4 regions of the Streptomyces sp. NPDC058812 genome follow, and region 1 is predicted to be linked to each of the others. Evidence: riboswitches for the same ligand, from Rfam matches in the RefSeq annotation. Region 1 holds a riboswitch; each other region holds the start of a gene.
The links. A riboswitch is a leader RNA that binds a small molecule or an ion and turns the genes downstream of it on or off. The one in region 1 is predicted to bind cyclic di-AMP.

Region 1 (5,305 bases):
CCGGTGACGAGCCGCTCGAACGCCAGGGCCTGCACGCGGACCGCCTCGGGACCGAGGTCGGCGAGGATCTGCGAGGCGCGGGCGAACAGGAAGTCGCCGGTGAGGACCGCGACCGAGTTGTCCCAGCGGGTGTTGGCGCTGGGCACGCCGCGCCGTACGGCGGCCTCGTCCATCACGTCGTCGTGGTACAGGGTGGCGAGGTGGGTCAGCTCCACGACGACGGCCGAGGGCACGATCCCGGGGGCGTAGCGGTCGCCGAACTGAGCGGAGAGCATCACCAGCAGTGGCCGGAAACGCTTACCGCCGGCCCGCACCAGATGCTGGGCGGCCTCCGTGATGAACGGAACCTCGCTTTTGGTTGCCTCAAGCAACCCTTCCTCGACCGCGACCAATCCGGCCTGGACATCGGCTTCCAGAGCCTGGTCCCGCACGCTCAGCCCGAACGGCCCGACGACGGTCACGAGGGGTCTCCTGTCTGCTGGTGTCTACTGGCGATTACCTGGTTTGTCGATAGGTCGCTGCCACCACTCAAGTCAGCGTATCCGGTCACCTTTCGATCACCGCTAGCGCCCACCGTTACAGGCCGGTCGGTATCGGATCATGCACGGTATGTTTTTGATCAGGTGATATGAGCAGATATTGATCGCCATCACCAGGGGCCGGATCCCGCCACCGAAGATCACATCACCCCTCCCAACGGCCCGCACTCCGAATACGTCACCCGCTCGGGTCACCCGATCCCGTCCCGAACGGATGCCCGCACGACGCGCGGAAACACCGGCCAGGACGGGGCCGGAGACGAGCACACGCGCGGCGGCGGGCCCACCCGGCCACCGGTCGAGACCCGAAGCCCTCCACACCTGCGGCCGATTGACTCCAAGTTGGCCCTAATGCCCGATTTGCCATCCTTGTTGAGGCCAGTGAGTTGGCTCACTTCACCCCACCTGTAGGCAACCCTGCCGCCGACTGTGCCCTCCCTTTGCCCCGCAAGCCAGTTGAGCCTTGGCAGCCGCAAAGGATCAAGCGCCTCAAACACCTCAGACCAAGGTCAACAGGCGCGTTGGGTGATTCCTGCACTTGTTTCGGACATGTGCTCTCGCATACGTTCCCGGCCTGTCGGGCGGACGCCGAATCCTGCCACCGCCCGGACGCACAGTCATCCGCCAACAAACTCGCAGGCAGGAGCGGGGGACCCAGGTAAGTCGCCGCACCGGTCACCACCGGAGCGGCTCGGGGTGAAGCCGTGCCCGTCAGGGCCCGGCCGGGCACCTCCCCGCCCGAACCCGACAGCTCACCTCGCAGGCGTAAGGAGAGGGACTCAAGCATGTCTGCCAACGGTCAGAACCGTCACGCCCGCACCGCCCGCCTCGCCCGGAAGCTCGCCGTGGCCGGCACCGGCGCCGCCGTGCTCGCCCTGCCGCTCATCGGGGCCACCAGCGCCTCCGCGGCCACCCCGGCCGCCACCACGGCCGCCGCGACCGCCTCCACCGCGGCGACGACGTACCCGGACAACCTCGACGGCTGGATCCGGGAGTCGCTCGACGTCATGGCCCAGCACGGCATCCCCGGGTCGTACGAGGGCATCCACCGCAACATCATGCGGGAGTCGTCCGGCAACCCGCTCGCCATCAACAACTGGGACATCAACGCCATCAACGGCACCCCGTCCAAGGGCCTGCTCCAGGTGATCGACCCGACCTTCCAGGCGTACCACGTGCCCGGCACCTCCTGGGACCCGTACGACCCGGTCGCCAACATCACCGCCGCCTGCAACTACGCGGCCGACCGGTACGGCTCGATGGACAACGTCTTCGGCGCGTACTGAGTCGCACTCTGAGCCGTAGCACGGGGCTCTGCGCCGTAGCACGGGGCTCTGCGCCGTACTACGAGGCTCTGAAGATCCGTTCGAGGACGACGGCCACGCCGTCGTCCTCGTTCGTCAGGGTGACCTCGTCGGCCACCGCCTTGAGTTCGGGGTGGGCGCCCGCCATGGCGACACCGTGGGCCGCCCAGTCGAACATGGGGATGTCGTTGGGCATGTCCCCGAAGGCGATCGTCCGCCGCCGGCTCAGGCCCAGGCGCTCGGCGGCCAGCGCCAGGCCGGTGGCCTTGGTGATGCCGCACGGCTGGAGCTCCACCGTCCCCGGCCCCGACATCGTGACCGTGGCGAGGGAACCGACCACCGCGCGCGCCGTCGCCGCCAACTCGTCGTCGGACAGCTCGGGATGGCGCAGCAGCACCTTGCTGATCGGCGCGCTCCACAGCTCGTCGCGCCGCTCGACCCGCACCGCGGGCAGCGTCGGGTGAGGCATCAGGTATCCCGGCTCGATGAGCGTCAGGCCGTCGACACCGTCCTGGTCGACCGCTGCGTGCACCTGCCCCACCTCGGCCTCGATCTTGCCGAGCGCGGTCTCGGCCAGCTCCCGGTCCAGGGTGACCGACCACAGCATCCGGTGCGCGCCCGCGTCGTACACCTGGGCGCCCTGACCGCACACCGCGAGCCCCGTGCAGCCGAGGCGGTCGAGCAGGGGCCGCACCCGGGGCGCCGGCCGCCCCGTCACCACCAGATGCCGCGCACCGGCCCGGGCCACCCGCGCCAGCGCGGCCAGTGACCGGTCGGACACGGTGTCGTCGCCGCGGAGCAGCGTGCCGTCGAGGTCGGTGGCGACGAGTGAATACGCGGTGCGGTCCATGATCAGAGAATACGGACACCGCACCTGTCCGCCTCACCCGCGATCGCTTCCGAACGAGGAGGCGCGAGGTCGGCACGAGTCCGCACGAGTACGGCACGAGTGCGCACGAGGACGCACGTTCGTGTCCGAAACCTGGCACATCATCGGCTTCATCGGCTTCATCGGCTTCATCGGCTTCATCGGCTTCATCGGCTTCATCGGCTAAAGCCGGTTAACGGCCTGTGCACCGATTGGCAACAACATGGTCCGCTACCTACCGGCCGGACGGCCCCCGGGGGTACCTTCCTTTTGTCCAGGGGGACTTGATCGGGGGGTCGGGTTGAACAGCGGACGTGTGCGCGTGCTCAGGCCGGAGGAACTGGGCGAGGGGGAACGGGAGCACTGGCGCGAGCTGCGCGCCAAGTCGGCGGCACCACGCAATCCGTTCATGGAACCGGAATTCACCGATGTCGTGGGCCGGGTGCGGCCGCGGGCACGGGTCGCGGTGGTGTACGACGGCGGTGAGGCGGCTGGATTCCTGCCGCACGAGCGCGGACCGCTGGGGCAGGGGCGGGCGATCGGACTCGGGGTGTCGGACTGCCAGGGCGCGGTGCTGCGCCCCGGCCTCACCCCGGACACCCGCGAACTGCTGCGGGCCTGCTCCCTGTCGAGCTTCGCCTTCGACAACCTGGAGGCGGAGCAGGGGCTGTTCGTGCCGCACGCCGCAGAGGAGCACACCACCTACGTCATCGACGTGGAGAAGGGGTACGAGGCGTACGAGAGCGTGCTGCGCGACCGGTCGCCGAAGTTCCTCAAGACCACCCTCGCCAAGGAACGCAGGCTCGGCCGTCAGGTCGGGGACGTGCGCTTCGTGTTCGACGAGCGGGACCCGGCCGCGCTGCGCACGCTCATGGCGTGGAAGTCGGCGCAGTACCGCAGGACGGGACGCCGGGACCGGTTCGCGCAGGAGTGGATCACCCGGCTCGTGGGGCGGCTCGCCAGGACCCGGGCACCGGAGTGCACCGGCACGCTGTCCGCGCTCTACGCCGACGGCCGGCCGGTCGCCGCCCACTTCGGACTGCGCTCGGCGACGGTCCTGGCGTGCTGGTTCCCGGCGTACGACCCGGACTTCGCCAAGTACTCGCCGGGTCTTGTACTGCATCTGCGGATGGCCGAGGCCGCCGCCGCCGAGGGCATCGGCATGCTCGACATGGGTCGCGGTCCGGCGGAGTACAAGGACTCGCTGAAGACCGGTGACCTGCCCGTGTACGAGGGAGCGGCGACGCGAGTGGGGGCGGGCGCCGCGCTGCACTGGCTCGGCCGCGAGCCGGCCCGCCGCGCGCACGGCTTCGTGCGCGACCGGCCCCGGCTGGCGTCGCTGGCGGTACGGACGTTGAGGGGCGCGGCCCGGCTGCGCCGGTCGTGACGGAGGGCAACCACGAGGGGGGTGGGCGCATGGCCGGTGGGCGGCGTGCGTTGCGAGAGACACGGCAGGAGATAGAAGGGTTCCTGAGCATCGGGCCGGTACAGGTCGCCGAGCTGGATCTCGGCCCCGAGGAAGACGGGAGGGCTGCGGGTGCCGAGAGGGCGGAGCCGAGACCCGGTCCGGGCAGCCCACCGGTGACGACCGGCGCGGTGTTCCTCCTGGTCAGACGGGCGGGCCGACCCGTCGGTACCGTGCTCGGACAGATACCCGAGGGCGCGGATCCCGCGGAGGTGCTGTCCGGGCTCGCCCGGAGACTGCCGCAAGGGGCGCCGCCCGAGCCGTTGCCCCGGCCGCCGTCCGCCAGCGTCGTGGTCGCCACCCGGGAACGCGCGGACCAGCTCGCCCGCGCGCTGGACTCGCTGCTCGCGCAGGACCACCCGGACTTCGAGATCGTCGTCGTCGACAACGCGCCGGTGACCGAGGAGACCCGGGAGCTGGTCGAGCGCAAGTACGGCGAGCGGGTGCGGTACGTGTGCGAACCGGTGCCCGGACTCGCCGTCGCCCACAACCGGGGCCTCGCGGCCGTACGGGGCGAGGTGAGCGCCTTCACCGACGACGACGTGGTCGCCGACCCCCGCTGGCTCACCGAGCTGACCGCGCCCTTCGCCGCCGACCCGCGCTTGGGCTGCGCCACGGGGCTGATCCTGCCCGCGCGGCTGCGCACCCCCGCCCAGGTGCTCCTGGAGAGCCACGGCGGCTTCGCGAAGGGGTTCACCCCGCGGACGTACGACCCCGAGCACCCGCCCGCCGACGAGCCGCTGTTCCCGTTCACGGCGGGCCGGTTCGGCTCCGGCGCCAACATGGCCTTCCGTACGGCCGTGCTGCGGGCGGTCGGCGGCTTCGACCCCGCGACCGGCGCGGGCACGCGCGCGCGGGGCGGCGACGACCTGTACGGCTTCGTCCGCGTCCTCGCCCAGGGGCAGCGACTGCGCTACACCCCGCACGCACTGGTCTGGCACCACCACCGGGAGACGTGGCGGGACCTGGAGACCCAGGCCTATGGCTACGGCGCGGGCCTCACCGCGTATCTCACGGCGATCCTGGTGAACCGACCCGCGCTGCTGCCGGCCTTCCTCGCCCGGGTGCCAGGCGGACTGGCGCACGCGCGGGGGCTGACCGCCGTACGCGCGACCGGTGAAGGTGCGGA
Region 2 (5,305 bases), on a different contig from region 1:
GGGTCGCCCCGACCGCCCGAGAGGCTCAGGCCGACGCCTCCGTCAGCCTGCCGACCTCGCCCTCCGTCAGGCTCAGCTCCGCCACCCCCAGCAGCGCCGGCAGCTGCTCCACCGTGCGGGCGGACGCGATCGGCGCGGCCACCGTCGGCTGCGCGGCCAGCCAGGCGAGGGCGACCGTGGCGACGGGAGCGTCGTGGGCCTCGGCGATATCGTCCAGGGCCGCGAGGACCCGCCGGCCGCGCTCGGTCTCCAGGTGCTTCGCCGCCCCGCCCGCCCGCGGACTGTCGACGGCCGCACCGGGCCGGTACTTGCCGGTGAGGAAGCCGGATGCCAGGGAGTAGTACGGCACGGCGGCCAGGCCGGCCCGCTCGGCGAGGTCGCGCGGCTCGCCCTCGTACGTGTCGCGGGAGACCAGGTTGTAGTGGGGCTGGAGGGCCACGTACCGGGCGAGGCCCTCACGGTCGGAGAAGGCCAGGGACTCCGCGAGCCGCTCGGCGGAGATGTTGGAGGCGGCGATGTGCCGGACCTTGCCCGCCTTCACCAGCTCGTCGAGCGCGCCGATGATCTCCTCCACCGGCACCTCGGGCTTGTCGAAGTGGGTGTAGTAGAGGTCGATGTGGTCGGTGCCCAGGCGGCGCAGCGAGGCGTCGGCCGCCGACTTGATGTTCGCGGCGGACAGTCCCGGGTACTCGGGGTGCTGGCTGACCTTGGTGGCGAGGACGACGTCACCGCGGTTGCCGCGGGAGGCGAGCCACTTGCCGATGACGGTCTCGGACTCGCCGCCGCTGTTGCCGTCGACCCAGGCGGAGTAGGAGTCGGCGGTGTCGAGGAAGTTGCCGCCGGCCGCCGTGTAGGCGTCGAGGACGGCGAAGGAGGTGTCCTGGTCGGCGGTCCAGCCGAAGACGTTGCCGCCGAGGGCGAGGGGGAAGACCTCCAGGTCGGAGGAGCCGAGCTTGCGCAGAGAAGTCATGTCCTGCGTCAACGAACGCACAGGACCCGGCGATTCCGGAAGCGGGGCAAAAATCCCGCAAACCGGCAGCCCTGACGTCGGGGGGTCGCCATCAGGACCGCCGGGGACCAGAGGCGGTGAGGGCCGGGAACGGCATGGCTCAGGGGGTCAGACCGCTCAGGGAGTCAGACCCTTGCTCTGCAGCCACGCCATCGGGTCGATACCGCCGCCTCCGCTGGTGTGGACCTCCATGTGGAGGTGGGCGCCGGTGACGTTGCCGGTGGCGCCGACGCGGCCGATGACGTCACCGGTGGTGACCTCCTGGCCGACGCTGACGCTGATGGAGGACTGGTGGGCGTACCAGATCTCGGTGCCGTCATCGAGGGTGAGCACGGTCTTGTAGCCGTACGACCCGTCCCAGCCGGCCGACGTGATCGTGCCGCTGTGCACCGCCTTGAGCAGCGTGCCCGTGGGGGCGGCGAAGTCGAGGCCGGTGTGGTAGCCGGAGGACCAGTAGGCGCCGGCCTGGCCGAAGCTGGAGGAGATGGTGTACGAGGAGGTCGGCAGCGTGTACTGCTTGGCCAGCTTCGCGAGCCGCTCGGCCTCGGCCTTCTTCGCGGCCTCCTCCTCCGCCTTCTTCTTGGCGGCGGCGGCCTTGGCCTCGGCCTCCTTCTCCGCCTTGGCGGCAGCTTCCGCGGCCTTCTTCTCGGCGGCGGCCGCGGCTTCGGCGGCGGCCTTGGTCTCGACCTGGGCCTGCTGCTGCTCGGCCTGCGCCATGATCCGGGCCCGCAGCGTCTCACCGGCGTCGGGGTCGCTCTCCGAAGAGGTCTCGGCGGCGACCGTGCCGATGCCGCTGAGCGGGGTGGCGGAACCCTCCGGCTGCGGCTTCTCCTCGTCGGAGATCAGCGAGCCGACGTTCGGCAGGTCCGGCATGGAGATCGACACCGGCGGCTTGCCGGTCTGCGCGCTGGCCATGCCGCCCGCGCCGACCGCGGCTATGACACCGACGCCGAGGACGGTGGAGCTGCGGGCGAGTCCGCCGCGCTGCTTGGCGACGCGGTGCCGGCCGCGTACGGGGCGGATGGAGTCCGCGGTGGGATTCCACTCCTCCCAGGGGCCCTCTTCGGTGCGGTAGCCGTCGTATCCGAAGGTGTCGGTGTCGTGCCCGCTGGGCACGAACGGGGCCTCGGGGGCAGGCCGGTTGGACGCCACGTGGGCGTACTCCTTTCCTTCCTTTCGCCTACCGGGTTAGCTGACGGGTTCGGAGCAGGAAGGTCTCCTACGCGCGTATACCCGCCGTGTCTGGCACGGCGTCATACGCCCGATTCACCCCAATGTGGTGGTTCCCCGGTTCCCTTGCGGGATTCGGCGCGTGCGCACGGAGCCGCCTTCTGTGACGGCTGGGACGACCGCGCTGCGTTATCGAACGTTAATAGACGCGGGGCTCGGATTCCAAGCCGTTCCTCTTGATCATTAACGGATCCGGCCCGGACGTACGCCTCACGAACGGCAAAAACCGGGCGAGTTGACCGCCCTTCAGTATTCCCTGCTCCACCACGAATTTCTGATGGTGTATCAGTTGTTATGCGCAGGGCGGTCGGTCCGTCACGTCCGGTGATGTTGATCAAGGGTCGATCAGGGTCGTCGTACGGCGAGCAGCGCCATGTCGTCGGCCATGCCGCCCCCGGAGTGCCGGCGTACGTCCTCGGCGAGGGTGTCGAGCAGCTCCGTCGGATGCCGGAACACGCGGCCGGCCAGCCGCACGTGCGGTTCGTAGAACTCGCCCCGCCCGTCCCGCGCTTCCGACAGTCCGTCGGTGTACAGCAGCAGCGTGGCCCCACCGGGGAAGTCGGCCTCCTCCGCGCGGTCGGGCCACACACCCAGCTCGCCCATGCCGAGCGGCAGCGCCGACTCCCGGGCGGGCAGCGGGCGCAGGGTGCCGTCGGCGTACAGCAGCAGGGGCGGCGGATGGCCGCGGTTGACGATGCGGACGATCCCGTCGCCGTGCGGGAGTTCGGCGAGTACGGCGGTGGTGAACCCTTCGAAGGCGTCCAGTCCGTCGCGCCGGGTGCCCTCGCGCGCCAGCGCCCGCTCCAGCCGCTGCGCCACCGCCTCCAGCGTCGCCTCCTGCTCGGCGGCCTCCCGGAAGGCGCCGATCACGACGGCGACGGCGGCCACCGCGCCCATGCCCTTGCCGCGCACGTCCCCGACGATGAGCCGGATGCCGCGCGCACTGTCCTGCACCGCGTACAGATCGCCGCCGATGAAGGCGTCGGCCTGCGCGGCCTCGTAGCAGGCGGCGATCTCGAAACCGCCGATCCGCTCGGCGGGCTCGGGCAGCACGGCGCGCTGGGCGGCCTCGGCGATCTCGCGGACGGAGACGAGGCGCTCGCCCGTGCGGCGGACGAAGCCGTTCACGAGGACGGCGAGCACGGCGACCGTCGCGATGGTGATCAGCTCGGTGAGGGAGTCGACGTAGTGGATGACGTCCTTGCTCAGCTGCAGCCCGATGACGGCGGCGACCACGGCGAGACCGGTGAGCACCGTGCCGCGCCGTGAGTAGATCGGGGCGGCGACCAGGGGCGCGGCCGTGTAGAGGGGGCCTGCGGTGAAGTATCTCGGGGTGAAGATGTCGTACAGGACGGCGGCGACGATCAGCAGCACGGGGAGCAGGCGCACGAAGGCCCGCCCGTACGAGGTCCGCCGCGGCGGCCCTGCGGCCGGCGGCACGCGTTCCGGTCCGTCGCCGAGGCCGGGGTCGGGCACGGGATCGCCGGGGAGCCGACCGCCGGCCCGGGCGTACGCTCCCTCGTCCTCCAGGTCACCTGGCCGCACCACTCGTCTCCCGCCACCCCGCACGTCCGCGCCGCTTGCCGTCCCGTCCTCCAGGTTTCCCGGAGCGGGGGCGGTGGGCGAGTCCGTGAGGGCCGATCGGGTGACCGGGTTTCGCGCATTCGTCGCAAACACACCGAAGGCCGGAATCCTCATGGATTCCGGCCTTCGGCCTTGAGTAGCGGGGACAGGATTTGAACCTGCGACCTCTGGGTTATGAGCCCAGCGAGCTACCGAGCTGCTCCACCCCGCGCCGTTGTGTCTCTACTGTACGTCATCCCGGGGGTGGAATGCACATCCGTATCTCCCTGCTCCTCCAGGTGGCGGTTCGGCGCCTTCGCCCGCTCCTCGTACTCAGGCAGTACGACGACGGCGGCGCCCCCGGCGGCGAGCACTCCGCTGCCGTCCGCCCCCGGCACGAAGGTGTCCGGCTCCCGCCAGGCCGTGACCACGCGCCGTACCCCGGCGTCGAGGATCAGCCAGGCGCAGGGCGCGGGCCGGGAGGCGCGGCGGGCGCACGGCTCCAGGCTGCTGTACACGGTGGCGCTCGCGAGCCGCGGGTCGGCGGGGTCGGCCTTCGCGAGCGCCGCCTCCTCGGCGTGCACGACGGCGTCACCGCCCTCCCGTGAGTGCCCCCGCGCCAGCTCGCTCCCGTCGGCGGCGACCACGACCGCCCCCACGCTGAACGCCGTCCCGGACGGCGGGCACAGCTCGGCAAGCTCGCAGGCGAGCGCCAGCCAGTGCCGGTCGGCGGCGGTGACGCGGTCGCCGGTGCCGGGGGCGGTGGGCAGGTACCGCGTCAGCACCACGTCCTCGATGCGCCGCGACTCCACCAGCCGCAGCCGCCCGCCCTGGTAGGCGCCGGGCCCGAAGAGGCGGGGTGCGTCCGGGTCCCCGACGAACAGCGGCGCGAGGACGAGCTGGAGTTCGTCGGCGAGTTCCTGCTGGAGCAACTGGGTGTGGACGGTCCCCCCGCCCTCGACCATGAGCCGCCGTACGCCCCGCCGGTCGTGCAGGTACTCCAGGCCCGCGTGCCAGTCGAGTGCGGGACCGAGCGGCACGACGTCGGCGCCGATCTCCAGCGCGCGGGCCCGCCGGGCCCCCTCGTCCGTGGTGAGGAGCACCTTCTCGCCTCCCGTGTGCCAGAACGGCGCCGCCGGGTCCAGCTCGCCGGTGGCGCTGACCGTCACCTTGAGCGGGTACTCCGCCTTCCCGGCCGCGACCCGGGCCGCCCGCCGCTCGGCGGAGTTCACCAGCAGCCGAGGGTTGTCGGCCCGGATCGTGCCGGCGCCGACGAGGATCGCGTCGACGGAGGCCCGCACCTCGTCGACGCGGTCGAAGTCGGCCGGCGAAGACAGCAGGAGCCGGTCGGGGCCTGTGTCGTCCAGGTAGCCGTCGAGGGAGACGGCGGCGGAGAGGAGGACGTAGGGGAGGGGCATCAGGCGGCACTCCGGTATGCGGGGCGGGCGGATGGACTGGGGGGACGGTGGAGGACCGCTACGTGCCCGTGAGACGGACGAACCG
Region 3 (5,305 bases), on a different contig from region 1:
ACGTGGCCGGCACCATCGTCGCCAAGCTGATCCACCGCCACCCGCACGTCTTCGGCGACGAGACCGCGTCCACCCCCGAAGAGGTCAGGGAGCACTGGCTGCGCACCAAGGCGGCCGAGAAGCAGCGCACCTCGGTCACCGAAGGCGTCCCCCTCGGCCAGCCCGGTCTCGCCCTCGCCGCCAAGCTCGCCTCCCGCGTCCGCACGGCGGGCCTCCCGGTCCCGCTGCCCGCCGGCGAGGGCGTCGGCTACGAACTGCTGGCCCTGGCGGCCCGCGCCGAGGCCGAGGGCACGGACCCGGAGGCGGCACTGAGAGCGGCGGCGCGGGCGTACCGGGACGCGATCAGGCAGACGGAGGGCGCCGGGGGCTGAGACCGGTGCCGTCCGGCGCCGACGGGGGGAGGGCCACCACCGCCCCGGTCACCGCCGGCTCCCCGGATACGGTCAAGGGGTGACCGACCACTCCACGCCCGACCGTCCCGCCCCCGAGCTCTTCACCTGGGAGTTCGCGAGCGACCCTTACCCCGCCTACGCCTGGCTGCGCGAGCACGCGCCGGTGCACCGCACGCGGTTGCCCAGCGGTGTGGAGGCCTGGCTGGTCACCCGGTACGCCGACGCCAAGCAGGCCCTCGCCGACCCGCGGCTGTCCAAGAACCCGGCGCACCACGACGAGCCCGCGCACGCCAAGGGCAAGACCGGCATTCCGGGGGAGCGGAAGGCCGAGCTGATGACCCATCTGCTGAACATCGACCCGCCGGACCACACGAGGCTGCGGCGGCTGGTCAGCAAGGCGTTCACCCCCCGCCGGGTCGCCGAGTTCGCGCCCCGGGTGCAGCAGCTCACCGACGACCTCATCGGCCGCTTCGCCGGCACCGGCAGCGCCGACCTGATCCACGAGTTCGCGTTCCCGCTGCCCATCTACGCCATCTGCGACCTGCTCGGCGTACCCCGGGAGGACCAGGACGACTTCCGGGACTGGGCGGGCATGATGATCCGTCACGGCGGCGGGCCACGGGGCGGGGTCGCGCGGTCGGTGAAGAAGATGCGGGGCTATCTCGCCGACCTCATCCACCGCAAGCGCGCGGCACTGCCGCCCGAGCCCGGCCCCGGCGAGGATCTCGTCTCCGGGCTCATCCGCGCCTCCGACCACGGCGAGCACCTCACCGAGAACGAGGTGGCGGCGATGGCCTTCATCCTGTTGTTCGCGGGCTTCGAGACCACGGTCAACTTGATCGGCAACGGCACGTACGCCCTGCTCACCCACCCCGAGCAGCGGACCCGGCTGCAGACGTCCCTCGCCGCCGGTGAACACGCCCTGCTGGAGACCGGCGTCGAGGAGCTCCTGCGCTACGACGGCCCGGTGGAAATGGCCACCTGGCGCTTCGCCACCCGGCCGCTCACCATCGGCGGGCAGGACATCGCGGCCGGCGACCCCGTCCTCGTCGTACTCGCCGCCGCGGACCGGGACCCGGAGCGGTTCACGGACCCGGACACCCTCGACCTCGCCCGCCGGGACAGCCAGCACCTCGGGTACGGCCATGGCATCCACTACTGCCTCGGCGCCCCGCTCGCCCGGCTGGAGGGACAGACCGCCCTCGCCACGCTGCTCACCCGCCTCCCGGACCTGCGCCTCGACGCGGACCCGGCCGACCTTCGCTGGCGTGGCGGGCTCATCATGCGCGGTCTGCGCACCTTGCCCGTGTCGTTCACACCCGTCCCGTCAACGGCGGGCAACGGTTCGTCGTCGACGCAAAAGTGACACGCGCTCAACTCTGTGATCTTCACGTGATCTGCGCGGCATGAACTTGTGACAAGCGATCATCTGCCTATACGTTCACGAATCAGCGTGGCGCCGAGCATCATCCGCCGCGCGGTCCCCGCTGTCTCGTGAAAGGTCGTCGCATGCTCTCCGGGAACGGTCGTCACCGCCGCCCCCGCCAGGCTCCCGCCCTGGTCGTCGCAGCCGGAGTGACCGGCTCCGCCATCGCGATCCCGCTCCTCGGCGCCACCGGCGCCCACGCGGCCGACGGGGCGAACTGGGACCGTGTCGCCGAGTGCGAGACCGGCGGCGCCTGGAGCCAGAACAGCGGCAACGGCTACTACGGCGGCCTGCAGCTCTCCCAGGACGCCTGGGAGCAGTACGGCGGCCTGGAGTACGCGCCGAGCGCCGACCAGGCCAGTCGCTCCCAGCAGATAAGAGTCGCCGAGAAGATGCACGCGGACCAGGGCATCGCCGCCTGGCCGACCTGTGCCCTGCTCGCCGGCATGGGCAACGGCCCGGCGTCCACGGACAGCGGAACCGGTTCGTCGGGTGACGGTACGTCGGAGGAGCCGGAAGCCCCGGAGGTGTCGGACGCCCCCGACGCGTCCGGCACGACCGAGTCGCCGGAACCCACCTCCGACACGCCCTCTTCGTCCCCTTCGTCGTCTTCGCCCCCCACCCCTGACGCCACGTCGGGCGGCGGGGACGATTCGACCAAGTCCGACACGTCCCCTGAATCCGAGCCCACGGAGAGCGCCGGCTCCCAGGGTGCCGACGCTTCGCCCACGGCCCCTCCGGAGACCGGCGAAACGGACAAGGCGGGTCAGAGTGGCGGGGATTCGGCGCTCACCGACACCGGGGACTCCGGCGCGGGCAAACATCGCGGCGACAGTGCCGACGAAGGCGCGGCGAACGGCCGCGCGGCGGAGTCGTCGGGGCGGCACGCCTCGCGCGGTGAGGGTGAGTCGCGAGGGGTCGCGGACGGCTCGTACACCGTCCGGTCCGGCGACAGTCTCTGGGGCATCGCCGACTCCCTTGACCTCGACGGCGGGTGGCGCTCGCTCTACGTCGGCAACAAGGGGGTCGTCGGCACCGACCCGGACCACATCCTGCCCGGTCAGACGCTCACGGTCACGGGCGAATCGGGCGAAAAGTAGGGCCAGTTCGCTCACGGTTCGAGACTGTATGTCCGTTTTGGATCACGTGAGAGATAGGTCTCAGAAGCCGTGATCGTCTTTGAAAATCCGCGGAGCGCGGGTCTACGGTCATGACCGCTCGCCATCGCGGGCCCCGGCTGCCGCAACGCCGAATCCTGCCAGCGGCCGTCCGGGAACAGTCGTCGCGCAAGCGCCGAAGGCAGGAGCGGGGGACCCAAGGTAAGTGCCGCACCGGGCAGTTGAGCCGGAGCGGCTAGGGGTGGAGCCGAGTTCCGTGAGGAACCCGGCCGGGCAACTCAACCGGCCCGAACCCGACAGCTCACCTCGCAGGCGTCGGTGAGGGGATCAACCATGCTGTTTTCCGGCAAGGGCAAGCACCGCCGCCCGTCCAAGGCCACCCGTGTCATCGCCGTCGCCGGCGTCACCGGTGCCGCCGTCGCCGCCCCGCTGATGGCGGCCGGCAACGCCTCCGCCGCCACCGCGTCCGAGTGGGACGCCGTCGCCCAGTGCGAGTCCGGCGGCAACTGGTCCATCAACACCGGCAACGGTTACTACGGCGGTCTGCAGTTCTCCGCCTCCACCTGGGCCGGCTACGGGGGCACGCAGTACGCCGCCACCGCCGACCAGGCCAGCAAGGCGCAGCAGATCGAGATCGCCGAGAAGGTGCTCGCGGGTCAGGGCAAGGGTGCCTGGCCGGTCTGCGGCACCGGCCTGTCGAGCGCCGCGTACACCGGTGGCGGCTCCGGCGAGAGCCAGGACAGCGGCTCCTCGCAGAGCGAGAGCAGCGGCTCCACCGCCGACCGCTCCACCGAGCAGAAGGCCTCCCGCTCCGACGAGCGCCCGGCCGCCGAGCCGAAGGCCGAGAAGCCGGCCGAGAAGAAGACCGTCACCACCCCGACCGGCAAGAAGGTCGAGAAGGGTGACGGCGAGTACAAGGTCGTCAAGGGCGACACCCTCAGCTCGATCGCCGAGGAGCACGACGTCAAGGGCGGCTGGGCGAAGGTGTTCAAGCTGAACGACGACATCGTCGACGACGCCGACCTGATCTACCCGGGCCAGCAGCTGCACCTGAAGTAGGCAGCGGCCCTCCCTGCTCCCGTCCCGGTGCGTGTTCCCCCGTACGCACCGGGGCGGGTTTTTTCACGCCCCGTTCCGAACGGGTTTTCGGAAACGTCTTTGTTCCGTTCGGAAACATTTTACTCTCGGTTCTGTCCACCGGGTGGGCGATCGGCTGGCCGATCGCCCGGAGCCGGTTAGGCTCGGACCCGCAGAGCCGCCGCGGTCCTCGGACCCGCGCGTCACACCGAAGCGTCACATTGAAGAAGGAGATGCTCGTGCCGTCCATCGACGTCGTCGTAGCCCGGGAAATCCTGGACTCCCGAGGCAACCCCACGGTCGAGGTCGAGGTCGGCCTCGACGACGGCAGCACGGGTCGTGCCGCCGTCCCGTCCGGCGCCTCCACCGGTGCCTTCGAGGCCATCGAACTCCGTGACGGCGATGCGGGCCGTTACCTGGGCAAGGGTGTCGAGAAGGCCGTCCTCGCCGTCATCGAGCAGATCGGCCCGGAGCTGGTCGGCTACGACGCCACCGAGCAGCGCCTGATCGACCAGGCCATGTTCGACCTGGACGCCACCGACAACAAGGGCTCGCTGGGCGCCAACGCCATCCTCGGCGTCTCGCTCGCCGTCGCCCACGCCGCCTCCGAGGCCAGCGACCTGCCGCTCTTCCGCTACCTGGGCGGCCCGAACGCGCACCTGCTGCCGGTGCCGATGATGAACATCCTGAACGGCGGGTCGCACGCCGACTCGAACGTGGACATCCAGGAGTTCATGATCGCCCCGATCGGCGCGGAGTCCTTCTCCGAGGCCCTGCGCTGGGGCGCCGAGGTCTACCACACGCTGAAGAAGGTCCTGAAGAACAAGGGCCTGGCCACCGGCCTCGGCGACGAGGGCGGCTTCGCCCCGAACCTCGGCTCCAACCGCGAGGCCCTCGACCTCATCCTCGAAGCCATCAAGGAAGCCGGCTACACCCCCGGCGAGCAGATCGCCCTCGCGCTCGACGTCGCCGCGTCCGAGTTCTACAAGGACGGCTCCTACACCTTCGAGGGCAAGACCCGCTCCGCCGCCGAGATGACCGAGTACTACGCCGAGCTGGTCGAGGCGTACCCGCTGGTCTCCATCGAGGACCCGCTGTTCGAGGACGACTGGGACGGCTGGAAGGTCCTCACCGACAAGCTCGGCGACAAGGTGCAGATCGTCGGCGACGACCTGTTCGTCACCAACCCGGAGCGCCTGGCCCGCGGCATCGACGAGAACGCCGCCAACGCGCTCCTGGTCAAGGTCAACCAGATCGGTTCGCTGACCGAGACCCTGGACGCCGTGGAGCTG
Region 4 (5,305 bases), on a different contig from region 1:
GGCGGCCGGGCTCGCGGTGCTGTCGGTGATGGAGAACGAGGAGATCGTGGCGAACGCGGCCGCGGTGGGAGAGCGGCTGAAGTCCCGGCTGACGGAGCTGGTGGACCGCTACGAACTGCTCGCCGACGTCCGGGGGCGGGGGTTGATGATCGGCATCGAGTTCGGCCGGCCCAGGTCCCTGAAGCTGCGCAGCCGCTGGACGATGCTGCAGGCCGCGCGCAAGGGTCTGTTCGCGCAGATGGTCGTGGTGCCGCTGCTGCAACGGCACCGGATCCTGACGCAGGTGTCCGGCGACCACCTGGAGGTGATCAAGTTGATCCCGCCGCTGATCATCGGCGCGGCGGACGCGGACCGGTTCGTCGACGCCTTCACCGAGGTGATGGACGACGCCCACAACGGCGGCGGCCTGATGTGGGACTTCGGAAAGACCCTGGTCAGGCAGGCGGTGGGCAATCGTTAGCGCGTCCACCCGCGACCGTCTTTGCCTCTGAGGCAAGAAAATTGCCTGTCGGGCAGGTTTCGGGCTGAATGGAGGCATGACCTCCCACGAGACCGGTCCGCCGTCGCCGGACGCGCCGGCGGACGCGGTGTCCGTCGTGGCACCGCAGCTGCGTGCCCTGCGGCGCAGGGCCGCCCTCACCCTGGAGGCGGCGGCCCGCGCCGCCGGGCTGTCGCCCGCCCACCTCTCCCGCCTGGAGACCGGGCAGCGCCAGCCCTCGCTGCCGATGCTGCTCTCCCTCGCCCGTGTCTACGGTACGACCGTCTCGGAGCTGCTCGGCGAGACGGCCGCGGACCGGGACGCCGTCGTGCGTGCCGACGCCATGGAGCCGACGTTCGCGGGCGGCTGGACGTACTGGCAGGCCGGCGGGGCCGGGCGTGGGATGCAGGCCCTGCGGGTCCATGTGCCGCACGGCTCACAGGGTGACATCGTGCGGGTGCATCCCGGTGAGGAGTGGCTGCACGTCCTGCGCGGCCGGCTGCGTCTGCGCCTCGGGGACACCGTGCACCGGCTCGGTCCGGGTGACAGCGCGCACTTCGACTCGCTGACTCCGCACCGGATCGCCGCTCAGGACGCCGACGGGGTCGAGCTGCTGTTCGTCCACACCCTGCTGCAGAGTCCGACGGCGGCGCTGTGCCTGGGACCGGCCGGCACGCCGGCCCACCCCACCCCTGGAGAGACGCGATGAACCTGCAGGAGAAGTTCCCACGCGCCCTGTGGGTGCGGCTCTTCGTCTACCTCATCGTGGGGCACGTCTTCGCGGCCTTCGTCTACCTGCTCTTCGAGGTGGGCACCAACGGCCGGTGAGCGGGTGGCTCAGTCCAGCATCCGCTCGCGCAGCCGCTCCCGGGTCTCCGGCGTGATCCGCAGGCCCTTCTCCAGGTAGGCGTCGACCCCGCCCCAGGTCTCCTCGACGGTCTCGAAGGCCGCCGCCAGATACTCGGCGCGCGCGTCGAAGAGGGGGCTGAGCAGCTCCATGACCTCGGGGGAGTAGGCGGAGGCGGCGGAGCTGCTGCGGCGCACCTTGTAGCGGCGGTGCGTGGCGTTGGACTTCAGGTAGTCGTCGATGACGGCCTCGCGCTCGACGCCCAGGGCGAGCAGCGTGATCGCGATCGACAGGCCCGCGCGGTCCTTGCCGGCCGCGCAGTGCATCAGGGCGGGGACGCTGTCCTCGGCGAGCGCGTGCAGCACCCGGGAGTGCTCCGCCGTGCGCTCCTTGATGATCATGCGGTAGGAGTCGATCATCCGGTTGGCGGCCTTGCCGTCCGCCAGGATCTCGCGCAGCTGGTCGAGGTCGCCGTCGCGGACCATCTTCCAGAACTCGGCACCGTCGGCCGGATCGCTCAGCGGCAGGTTCACATTGCGCACGCCGGGCAGCTCGACGTCCGGGCCCTCGAGCTTCTGGTCGGCCGCGTTGCGGAAGTCGAAGATGGTGTGCAGGCCCAGCGAGGCCAGGAACGCGGCGTCCTCCCCGGTGGCGTGCGCCAGGTGGCCGCTGCGGAACAGCACCCCTTGTCGCACCCGCCGCCCGTCCACGGTCGGCAGCCCGCCCACGTCACGGAAGTTACGCACACCGGCCAGCTCGGGTTCGGTCGACGGGACCTGCTGCGTCACGGGGACTCCTCCCACTCCGCCCCGCCGGCGCTGCTCGCCGACGGGCACCACTCGAAGATACGGCACGGTCCGGGGGCGTCGGCTGCGCAGCCGCCCGACTGCGCCACATCTGGACCGTCTGTCCGAATTGTTGCCTTCCTTCCAACTAGCGCCGGAATGAAAGGGGCTGGAGAGGCGGCGCGTGAGCAGCGTCATATCCGTGACCGTGCGTTGCTCGTCATGTTCACGTAATTCGGCCGGTTTTCAAGGCTGTTTACGCGAAAGGGCACTGCGCGAATCGACGGAGGGTGACCGGTGTTCCCGTAAAGGATCAATCGGAACACCTGTCAATGGAACCCCTCGCTTGTCCCCGCGCGTCTTGGTCCCTTACGTTCACCACCGATCCGGACGGACGCCTAATCCTGCCGCCGACCGGAGCCCGCACTCATCCACCACCCGTACACGGCAGGAGCGGGGGACCCACAGGTACAACTGCCTGTTCCGGTTCCCGGAACGGCTTGGGGTAAAGCCGCGTCTCGGCGCGGCCGGGCATCTCCAGCTCGCACCCGACAGCTCACCTCGTAGGCGCCGGAGAGGAATTCACCATGCCCGCGAAGGGTAAGCACCGCCGTACCAGGGCCATGCGCCTGACCCGCACCATCGCCGTCGCCGGAACCGGTGGCGCCGCGCTCGCGCTCCCGCTGCTGGGTGCCGCCGGCGCCCACGCCGCTCCCGCGCAGTCCGTTTCCGAGCAGGCCGTGCAGTCCATACCGACGACGGCGAAGAAGGCCGCCGGCAGCGGCACCGAGAAGAACGCGGACTCGCGGACGTACACCGTCAAGAGCGGTGACTACCTCTCGAAGATCGCCGACGAGCAGGACGTCGACGGCGGCTGGAAGAAGCTGTACTCGGACAACCGCGACGCCGTCGGCTCGGACCCGTCGCTGATCCACCCCGGCCTGAAGCTCTCGGTCGGCGAGCAGGCCGCGAAGTCGTCGGCCCCCTCCTCCTCCGCCGAGTCGGAGAAGCCGGCCGAGAAGCCCGCCGCGCCGAAGAAGTCGTCCTCCGAGAAGTCCGAGTCGGCCGAGAAGCCGTCGGACGCCGCGAAGACCTCGTCCTCGGACTCCTCCGACTCCTCGAACGCGAGCGCCCAGTCCGCCGGCACCACCAGCGGCTTCACCTCGCCCGTGCCCGGCGGCGCCGTCGGCACCCCGTACCACCAGACCGGCAGCATGTGGTCCAGCGGCTACCACACCGGCACGGACTTCGTCGTCCCGACCGGCACCTCGCTCAAGGCCGTCGGCGCGGGCACCGTCGTCTCCGCCGGCTGGGGCGGCGCGTACGGCAACCAGGTCGTCATCCAGCTCGCCGACGGCCACTACGCCCAGTACGCCCACCTGTCCTCGCTCTCCGTCTCCGCCGGGCAGTCCGTGACGGCGGGTCAGCAGGTCGGCCTCTCGGGTGCCACCGGCAACGTGACCGGTCCGCACCTGCACTTCGAGATCCGCACCACGCCGGACTACGGCTCGGACGTGGACCCGATCGCGTACCTGCGCTCGCACGGCGTCTCTCTCTGACGACGGCTTGGGCGCAGCCTCCGCGCCACCGAAGGCCGGACCCCGATCCCCGGGTCCGGCCTTCGGCGTATTCCGGAATTGACGAACACTTTAGGCGTGGTCTTTCTCACCGCCCGTCAACCCTTTCCTACGGTCGCGTAGGTCACATTCCAAGGTGAATCATGGGCCGATGTGGCAGACGATTCGAAGAGTGACAGCAGAGAAGTGATCGGGTCGTACGTGGCGGTGGGGGACAGCTTCACCGAGGGCGTCGGTGACCCAGGCCCCGACGGGGCGTTCGTCGGCTGGGCGGACCGGTTGGCCGTACTGCTCGCGGACCGGCGCCCCGAGGGCGACTTCAGGTACACGAACCTCGCCGTGCGCGGCAGGCTGCTCGACCAGATCGTGGCGGAGCAGGTCCCGCGGGTCGTCGAACTCGCGCCGGACCTGGTCTCGTTCGCGGCGGGCGGCAACGACATCATCCGCCCCGGCACCGACCCGGACGAGGTGGCCGAGCGGTTCGAGCGCGCCGTGGCCGCGCTGACCGCGGCGGCCGGCACCGTCCTGGTGACGACCGGCTTCGACACCCGTGGGGTGCCCGTCCTCAAGCATCTGCGCGGCAAGATCGCGACCTACAACGGGCACGTCCGTGCCGTCGCCGACCGCTACGGCTGCCCCGTGCTCGACCTGTGGTCGCTCCGGAGCGTCCAGGACCGCAGGGCATGGGACGCCGACCGGCTGCACCTGTCGCCGGAGGGCCACACACGCGTGGCGCTGCGGGCGGGCCAGGCCCTCGGCCTGCGTGTCCCTGCCGACCCGGACCAGCCCTGGCCGCCGCTGCCGCCCCGCGGCACCCTGCACGTCAGGCGCGACGACGTGCAGTGGGCGCGCGAGTACCTGGTGCCGTGGATCGGACGCCGGCTGCGAGGCGAGTCGTCGGGCGACCACGTGATCGCCAAGGGGGCGCTGTCGCCGGACGACATCAAGGTGCGGATCGCGGCGGTGGCCTGACGGCGGCGTACGGGGTGCGGGCGTGCGGGGTGCGGGCGTGCGGGGTGCGGGCGTGCGGGGTGCGGTTTGCGGCGGACGATCGCGGGGCCGCTTCGCCGCTTCGCCGCTTCGCCGCTTCGTCGGTTCGCGCGGGCGGACGTGGGCCGGGTGGGCGGGCCCGGTCGTCGGTGGAACGGTGTTCGAGGGGTCGGCCGGTCGTGCTGTGGACGCGGGGCGGGGCGAGCCCGGTCGTCGGCGGAACGGTGGCCGAGGGGTCGGCCCGTCCCGCTGTGGACGCCGGGGCGGGGGTGTCCGTCCGCGGCGAGGTGCCGCCGGTCCGCGCGAGGCCGCGGCTAACGGCGTGGTGTCGTCAACGCCTCGCGTTCCAGGCCGAGTTCGCGAGCCAGGGCCTCGTCCGTCCACTCCTGGGCCCGGGCCTGGGACACCGCACCCGGGTAGGACGTCAGCTGCACGGCCAGCCCGTCGAGCAGGGCGGTCAGACGCAGCGCCGCGCCGTCGGGCTCCGGGCACGTGAACTCCCCGGCGGCCACGCCCTCGGCGATGACCTCGGCGATCGCCGCCTTCCACTGACGGTCCAGTTCCCGCGTGACCTCCCGCAGCGCGGGCTCGCGCAACGCCACCGCCCAGCCCTCGATCCACAGCCGCC

Region 2: it holds a riboswitch for cyclic di-AMP, as region 1 does, so the genes downstream of both, ACFW48_RS31040 (M23 family metallopeptidase) here and ACFW48_RS10815 (transglycosylase SLT domain-containing protein) in region 1, are expected to answer to the same signal.
Region 3: it holds a riboswitch for cyclic di-AMP, as region 1 does, so the genes downstream of both, ACFW48_RS07285 (transglycosylase family protein) here and ACFW48_RS10815 (transglycosylase SLT domain-containing protein) in region 1, are expected to answer to the same signal.
Region 4: it holds a riboswitch for cyclic di-AMP, as region 1 does, so the genes downstream of both, ACFW48_RS33255 (peptidoglycan DD-metalloendopeptidase family protein) here and ACFW48_RS10815 (transglycosylase SLT domain-containing protein) in region 1, are expected to answer to the same signal.

What each region holds. Positions count from the first base shown of each region.
Region 1 covers NZ_JBHYOB010000004.1:271,853-277,157, forward strand. The annotation lists gene ACFW48_RS10810 (polyprenyl synthetase family protein) at 1-461, opposite strand, end outside; cyclic di-AMP (ydaO/yuaA leader) riboswitch at 1,152-1,319, shown strand; gene ACFW48_RS10815 (transglycosylase SLT domain-containing protein) at 1,325-1,825, shown strand; gene ACFW48_RS10820 (HAD family hydrolase) at 1,884-2,693, opposite strand; gene ACFW48_RS10825 (hypothetical protein) at 2,692-2,898, shown strand; gene ACFW48_RS10830 (GNAT family N-acetyltransferase) at 3,034-4,098, shown strand; gene ACFW48_RS10835 (glycosyltransferase) at 4,128-5,305, shown strand, end outside.
Region 2 covers NZ_JBHYOB010000019.1:141,801-147,105, reverse strand. The annotation lists gene ACFW48_RS31045 (aldo/keto reductase) at 26-970, opposite strand; gene ACFW48_RS31040 (M23 family metallopeptidase) at 1,127-2,161, opposite strand; cyclic di-AMP (ydaO/yuaA leader) riboswitch at 2,173-2,330, opposite strand; gene ACFW48_RS31035 (PP2C family protein-serine/threonine phosphatase) at 2,585-3,784, opposite strand; tRNA gene ACFW48_RS31030 (tRNA-Met) at 3,961-4,034, opposite strand; partial or broken gene ACFW48_RS31025 (dihydrofolate reductase family protein) at 4,099-5,220, opposite strand; gene ACFW48_RS31020 (DEAD/DEAH box helicase) at 5,279-5,305, opposite strand, start outside.
Region 3 covers NZ_JBHYOB010000003.1:85,726-91,030, reverse strand. The annotation lists gene ACFW48_RS07300 (nucleoside triphosphate pyrophosphohydrolase) at 1-371, shown strand, start outside; gene ACFW48_RS07295 (cytochrome P450) at 451-1,758, shown strand; gene ACFW48_RS07290 (transglycosylase family protein) at 1,902-2,918, shown strand; cyclic di-AMP (ydaO/yuaA leader) riboswitch at 3,100-3,266, shown strand; gene ACFW48_RS07285 (transglycosylase family protein) at 3,270-3,995, shown strand; gene eno (phosphopyruvate hydratase) at 4,253-5,305, shown strand, end outside.
Region 4 covers NZ_JBHYOB010000022.1:126,977-132,281, reverse strand. The annotation lists gene ACFW48_RS33275 (aspartate aminotransferase family protein) at 1-460, shown strand, start outside; gene ACFW48_RS33270 (helix-turn-helix domain-containing protein) at 537-1,187, shown strand; gene ACFW48_RS33265 (DUF6126 family protein) at 1,184-1,306, shown strand; gene ACFW48_RS33260 (tyrosine-protein phosphatase) at 1,316-2,113, opposite strand; cyclic di-AMP (ydaO/yuaA leader) riboswitch at 2,536-2,693, shown strand; gene ACFW48_RS33255 (peptidoglycan DD-metalloendopeptidase family protein) at 2,698-3,669, shown strand; gene ACFW48_RS33250 (SGNH/GDSL hydrolase family protein) at 3,874-4,659, shown strand; gene ACFW48_RS33245 (TetR/AcrR family transcriptional regulator) at 4,992-5,305, opposite strand, start outside.